Ruegeria pomeroyi DSS-3: one gene and its partner. The protein of the gene in region 2 interacts with the protein of the main gene of each other region in a pairwise test. Links are inferred from orthologs where the notes say so. Each region holds a gene or a part of one and is shown on either strand. Other genes may lie near its edges.

Region 1 (3,360 bases), 2.0 Mb from region 2 along the record:
GAACCTCATTTTCGAACTGGCGCGCGCCGAGCGCGAGCTTGGCACACAGGTCGGATTCAACACCGATGCGCGCGACCTATTCCTGCGGTTTGCGCGCGATCCGGCGACACTCTGGCCCGGAAATTTTCGCGACTTTGGCAGTGCGATCCGCCGTCTGTGCACGCTCGCCCCGAGGGGGCGGATCACCCGCGCCATGGTCGAGGAAGAGATCAAGGGGCTTCGGACGGGCTGGCAGCGTGCAGCGGGTGACGGCGATCACCGCCTGCTGATCGGCATCCTTGGAAATCAGGCGGCAGAGATCGACCCGTTCGACCGGGTGCAGCTTGCCGAGGTGATCCGTGTCTGCCGAACGTCCGCCAGCCTCAGCGAAGCAGGGCGACGGTTGTTTGCCGTCTCGCGCACGCAGCGCCGAACCACAAACGATGCCGACCGCCTCAGAAAGTACCTCCAGCGCTTTGGTCTGGAATGGGCGATGATTGCGGAATGACGGAGGTGCCCGAGGGATCCCGGACACCCGATACTGTCAGCCCGTGATCAGAAATCGAGATTCTCGACACTCAGCGCGTTCTGCTGGATGAACTCGCGGCGGGGTTCGACGGAATCGCCCATCAGTTTGGTAAAGATGTCGTCGGCCTCGACCATGTCATTGACCCGTACCTGCAACAGCGTGCGCGCATCGGGGTCCAGCGTGGTTTCCCACAGCTGTTCGGGGTTCATCTCGCCCAGACCCTTGTAGCGCTGCAGCGTCAGGCCCTTTTCGCCCTCGTCCAGGATCGCCTTGAGCAGGGTCAGCGGGCCGTGGATCGCCTGGGTCCGGTCGCGGCGCACCAGCATCGCGGGCTGGGTGTAGATCTCTTGCAGGCTGCGGGTAAAGCTGCCGGTCTTGCGCGCCTCGCCCGAGCGCAGCATCGGGCCGTCCAGCGTCCGCACCTCTTCCACGCCGCGCAGGATGCGGGCCAGCCGGATACCGTGATCCTGGGTGATCCGGCCCAGCCAGCCGCGCTCGTATTCCAGCGCGATCAGGTCGAGCCGCGCGGCAACCTTGTCGGCCACGCCTTGCAGGTCGGCATCGACCGCACCGGCGACAAAGGCCCCGGCCACCGCGGCCTGTTCCATAATGTGGCGGGGATAATGGGTCGGGAAGGCGTCGAGCACGCGTTTCAGCTGCCGCGCCTCCTCCACCACACGGGTCAGATCCTGACCGACGATCTCTTCGCCATTGCCAAGCTTCAGCACCGCGCCCTCGACGCCCTGGTGGATCAGATAGTCATCCAGCGCCGCCTGGTCTTTGAGATAGACCTCGGACTTGCCGCGCGCGACCTTATAGAGCGGCGGTTGCGCGATATAGAGATACCCGCCCTCGATCAGCTCGGGCATCTGGCGGTAGAAGAAGGTCAGCAGCAGAGTGCGGATATGCGCGCCGTCGACGTCAGCATCGGTCATGATGACGATCTTGTGGTAGCGCAGCTTCGAGATGTTGAACTCGTCGCGCCCGATGCCGGTGCCCAACGCCATCACTAGGTTGCCGATCTCCTGACTGCCCAGCATCCGGTCGAACCGCGCCCGCTCCACGTTCAGGATCTTGCCGCGCAGGGGCAGCACCGCCTGGGTGCGCCGGTCGCGCCCGGTCTGCGCCGAACCACCGGCGCTGTCACCCTCGACCAGGAACACCTCGGTCTTGGACGGGTCCTTTTCAGAACAATCCTTGAGCTTGCCGGCCAGGTAATTGACATCCATCGCCGTCTTGCGCCGGGTCAGTTCACGCGCCTTGCGGGCGGCCTCGCGGGCCAGTGCGGCTTCGATGATCTTGCCGACGATCTGCTTGGCCACGTTGGGGTTCTCTTCGAACCACTCGGCCAGTTTCTCGTTCACCAGGTTCTCGACCGCCGGGCGCACCTCGGAGGAGACCAGCTTGTCCTTGGTCTGGGATGAGAATTTCGGATCGGGTACCTTCACCGACAGGACACAAGTCAGCCCCTCGCGTGCGTCATCGCCTGTGAAGTTGATCTTTTCCCGCTTCGCGATGCCGCTCGATTGGGCATAGTTGTTGATGGTCCGGGTCAGCGCGCCGCGAAAGCCCGCCACATGGGTGCCGCCGTCGCGCTGCGGGATGTTGTTGGTAAAGGGCAGCACCGTCTCGTGATAGCTGTCGTTCCACCACATCGCGATCTCGACGCCGATATCGTCGCGCTCGCCCTTGAAATAGATCGGGGCGGGCATGACCGGAGATTTGGACCGGTCCAGGTATTTGACGAATTCGCGCACGCCGCCCTCATAGAACAGCTCGGTCTCGATCCGCTCGGCCGGGCGCTCGTCGATCAGGATGATGCGCACGCCCGAATTCAGGAAGGCCAGTTCACGCAGGCGCTTTTCCAGCGTCTCGAACACATAGTCCAGGTTCGAGAATGTGGTTGTCGAGGCCAGGAATCGCACCTCGGTCCCGGTGCGGTCGCCGCACTCTCCTACGACGCGCAGATGCTCGACCGTATCGCCACGCTCGAACCGGGCGACATGCTCCTTGCCGTGGCGCCAGATGCGCAGCTCCAGCCAGTCGCTGAGCGCGTTCACCACCGACACCCCGACCCCATGCAGACCGCCCGACACCTTGTAGGAATTGCTGTCGAACTTGCCGCCCGCGTGCAGCTGGGTCATGATCACCTCGGCGGCCGAGACCCCCTCTTCGGCGTGGATATCCACCGGAATCCCACGGCCGTTATCGGCGACGGAAACGCTGCTGTCGGCGTGAATTTTCACCGTTACATGGTCGGCATGGCCCGCAAGCGCCTCGTCGATCCCGTTATCGACGACCTCATACACCATGTGATGCAGGCCCGAACCATCGTCGGTATCGCCGATATACATCCCGGGCCGCTTGCGCACGGCCTCCAAGCCCTTGAGAACTTTGATAGAATCGGCACCGTACTCATTTCCGGGTTGCTCGATTTCGGACATTCGCGCCTTCCTTCGTATTTTTGTGATTTTATACGAAACCCGCAGGGGAATGTCACGGCCCGGGCCTGATTTTCAGCAATTGTTTCAGGCCGCTTTCGCGCCCATCTGCGCCGCCTTGCGCAGCCATTTCCGGACCCGGTCGCCCTCGGCGCCGGTGGCGGGGGCAAATGTCGAGAAGCGGGCCGGCTTGATCCCGACGAAACCCAGGATCTGACGGGCCAGAACCTTCTTGATGGCGTTCGAGTAAAACAGCCCCAACAGCATCGCCGGGGTGTCCGACGTCATCAGCACCCGCGCCGTGCGCCCCTTGAGCAACGGCGCCGGAAGGCCCAGGAAATTGGTGTTGCGGCTGTCAAAGGCCCGTCCCGGCAGCAGCGCACGATCGAACAGCCCCTTCAGCTTGGCCGG
Region 2 (3,563 bases):
TCAATGCAGCCGGAACTCTCCCACCACATTGCGCCATTCCCCCGGCGAGATCATCTTGCGGTGGGTGAAACGCACCGAATGCAGCGGCCCGTCGATTTCGCGCTGCCAGAATTCGATGAAGCCGAATAGCCTGGGATGGTCCGGCGCCAGGTCGTACTCCTGCCACACGAAACTGTTCAGAACATGGATATGATCGGGCATGTGATAGAAAAGCTCGGCCGTGGTCAGGCCATAGCCCTTGAGCATCAGTTCGGTTTCACTCCGCTCCATCTTGACCTCCGGTTACAGGATCGGTCTCTTCATCCTAACATGAAAAAGGTTAATCACTCACAAAAACAGAGTGTTACCGAAAGATGACCGTGTTCGGGGCGACACAGCCCGCACAAAGGGACCTGCTTGCTTGCACCTTATGTACGGGGTCTGTTAAGATGCGCCCACAATATATAGAACCTGCACACAGAACGGGCAGCCTAAGTGAGCGATACGCCAGAAACCCCTGAAAACGAAGACGAAATCCCCATCGCGCGCAGCGCCTATGTGGGGCCGACCGTTTCCATCGAATCCGAGATGCGGACCTCCTATCTCGATTATGCGATGTCGGTCATCGTCAGCCGTGCCATCCCCGATCTGCGCGACGGGCTGAAACCGGTGCATCGGCGCATCCTCTATGCCATGCACGAAACCGGCAACGGCCATGACAAGCCCTATCGCAAATCGGCGCGCCCGGTGGGTGATGTCATGGGTAAGTACCACCCCCATGGCGACAGCGCGATCTATGACGCGCTGGTGCGGATGGCGCAGGATTTCTCGATGTCGCTGCCGCTCCTGGACGGTCAGGGCAATTTCGGCTCGATGGACGGCGATAACCCCGCCGCCATGCGCTATACCGAAGTGCGGATGGACAAGCCCGCCGCCTTTCTGCTGAGCGATATCGACAAGGAAACCGTCGACTTCCAGGACAACTACGACGGCAAGGACCGCGAACCCACGGTGCTGCCGGCGCGCTTCCCCAACATGCTGGTCAATGGTGCCGGCGGTATCGCCGTCGGCATGGCCACCAACATCCCGCCCCACAACCTGGGCGAGGTGGTGGATGCCACCCTGGCGCTGATCGACGATCCGGACCTGACCAGCGAACAGCTGATCGACTATGTGCCCGGCCCCGATTTCCCCACCGGCGGTGTGATGCTGGGCCGCTCGGGCGCGCGCAAGGCCTATCTGGAAGGGCGCGGCAGCGTCATCATCCGCGCCAAGACCCGGGTCGAGGAACTGCGCAAGGACCGTTACGCCATCATCGTCGACGAGATCCCCTATCAGGTGAACAAGGCGACGATGATCGAGAAGATCGCCGAGGCGGTGCGCGAGAAACGCATCGAGGGCGTGGCCCATGTGCAGGACGAAAGCGACCGCAACGGCGTGCGCGTGGTGGTCGAGCTGAAACGCGACGCCACCCCCGAGGTGGTGCTGAACCAGCTGTATCGCTTTTCGCCGATGCAGACCTCGTTCGGCTGCAACATGCTGGCGCTCAACGGCGGCCGCCCCGAGCAGCTGACCCTGCGCCGTTTCCTCACCTGTTTCATCGACTTCCGCGAAGAGGTGGTCGCCCGCCGGACCGCGCATGACCTGCGCAAGGCCCGCGAACGCAGCCATGTCCTGTGCGGCCTGGCGGTGGCGGTGTCCAATGTCGACGAGGTGGTCGCCACCATCCGTTCGTCCGCCGATGCGGCGGATGCGCGCGAAAAGCTGATGACGCGGCGCTGGCCCGCCGCCGATATCGCCGCTTACCTGCGGCTGATCGACGATCCGCTGTCCAAGATGAACGAGGACGGCACCTATAACCTGACCGAGGTACAGGCCCGGGCCATCCTGGACCTGCGCCTGCAGCGCCTGACCCAGCTGGGCGTCAAGGAGGTCACCGACGAGCTTGAGGTTCTGGCCGGCAAGATCAAGGAATACCTCGAAATTCTCGGCTCGCGCGAGCGGATCATGGGCATCATCGCGGACGAGCTGCGCGAAGTGCGCGAGCAATTCGCCGTGCCCCGCCGCACCGAGATCGTCGACTGGTCCGGCGACATGGAGGACGAGGACCTGATCGAGCGCGAGGACATGGTGGTGACCGTGACCTCGGGCGGCTATATCAAGCGGACCCCGCTGGCCGATTTCCGCGCCCAGAAGCGCGGCGGCAAGGGTCTGAGCGGCATGCAGACCAAGGAAGAGGATGTGGTCACCACCCTCTTCGTGGCCAATACGCATACGCAGCTTCTGTTCTTCACCACCGATGGCATGGTCTACAAGCTCAAGACCTGGCGCCTGCCGCAATCGGGGCGCACCGGCAAGGGCAAGGCCATCGTCAACATCCTGCCCATCCCCACCGGGGTTTCCATCGCCGCAATCATGCCGGTCGATGTGCCGGACGAGGAATGGGACGCCCTTCAGATCGTCTTTGCCACCAGCGCCGGCGATGTGCGTCGCAACGCGCTGAGCGATTTCACCAATGTGAAGCGCAACGGCAAGATCGCGATGAAACTGCCCGAGGATGTGGAACTGGTGAATGCGCGCATCTGCTCGGAAGAGGATGACGTGATGCTGATCACCAATTCCGGCCGCGCGATCCGCTTCCCCACCACCGATGTGCGCGTCTTCAAGGGGCGCGATTCCACCGGGGTGCGCGGCATTCGCCTGCAAAACGGCGACCGGGTCGTGTCGATGTCGGTGATCCGCCATTTCGAGGCCGAGCCATGGGAACGTGCCGAGTTCATCAAGCGGTTCCGGACCATTCTGGGCGCCGAAATGGAAGACGACGCCGCGGAGACTGACGAGGATGCGGTCGAGGGCGAGGGCGTTCTCACCGACGAGCGTTATCAGGAGATGCAGGATGCGCAGGATCTGATCCTGACCATCACGGTCACCGGTCTGGGCAAGCTGTCGTCGTCGCATGACTATCCGGTGCGCGGGCGCGGTGGCCAGGGGGTCAAGGCGATCTCGGCGGGTCCGCGTGGCGGCACGCTTGCAGCCTCGTTCCCGGTGCTGATGGATGACCAGATCATGCTGGCCACTTCGGGCGGGCAGTCGATTCGGGTGCCGGTCGAGGGTATCTCGTTCCGCTCGCGCAGCGCCGGTGGCGTGCGAGTGTTCAACACCTCGAAAGGCGAAGAGGTCGTCAGCGTTGCCCGCATCGCCGAACAGGGCGATGAAGAAGGCGAAGAGGAATAATTGCGCGACGGGGCGCGGAGATATCCGCGCCCTACGGCGGTCTTAACCGCCCGGCAAGCTTTGCCGCGCATTCTGGGCGCATCCATCAGCGGGATGTTGACCCATGAACCTTTACCACTGCGCAATCGACCTGAAACACGAGGCCAAGGCGCTGGCCTTTGCCGCGGCACTTGACCACTGGATGCAGTATCTCAAGGCGCGCGGCGTGGTGCGCGACTGGCGGCTGTTGCGGCGAAAGCTGAACCTGGCCGCCGACAGCTGCCGCGATTTCCTGCTTGAGATCGAATTCGACGACATGACCCAGCTGGACCGCGCCTTTCGGGTGCTGGGCGAGCATGACGAAGAGGTCG

Evidence for each region.
Region 1: the proteins of gyrA (region 2) and gyrB interact in binary tests that used the Escherichia coli proteins (3 or more experiments, as listed by UniProt). The link is inferred for Ruegeria pomeroyi DSS-3 from one-to-one orthologs.

The regions. Positions count from the first base shown.
Region 1 is NC_003911.12:169,851-173,210, reverse strand. What follows is about bases 244-3,284. They hold gyrB (DNA topoisomerase (ATP-hydrolyzing) subunit B), read right to left. Parts: upstream 2,953-3,284; coding sequence 535-2,952; downstream 244-534. Other genes in these bases: SPO_RS00790 (NAD(P)H-dependent oxidoreductase), read right to left, coding at 3,037-3,284; rtcR (RNA repair transcriptional activator RtcR), read left to right, coding at 244-487. Outside these bases: more of rtcR, read left to right, coding at 1-243; more of SPO_RS00790, read right to left, coding at 3,285-3,360. UniProt on the Escherichia coli protein: DNA gyrase negatively supercoils closed circular double-stranded DNA in an ATP-dependent manner to maintain chromosomes in an underwound state.
Region 2 is NC_003911.12:2,181,308-2,184,870, forward strand. What follows is about bases 170-3,413. They hold gyrA (DNA gyrase subunit A), read left to right. Parts: upstream 170-474; coding sequence 475-3,213; downstream 3,214-3,413. Other genes in these bases: SPO_RS10400 (usg protein), read right to left, coding at 170-270; SPO_RS10410 (DUF6614 family protein), read left to right, coding at 3,317-3,413. In the rest of the region: more of SPO_RS10400, read right to left, coding at 1-169; more of SPO_RS10410, read left to right, coding at 3,414-3,563. UniProt on the Escherichia coli protein: A type II topoisomerase that negatively supercoils closed circular double-stranded (ds) DNA in an ATP-dependent manner to maintain chromosomes in an underwound state.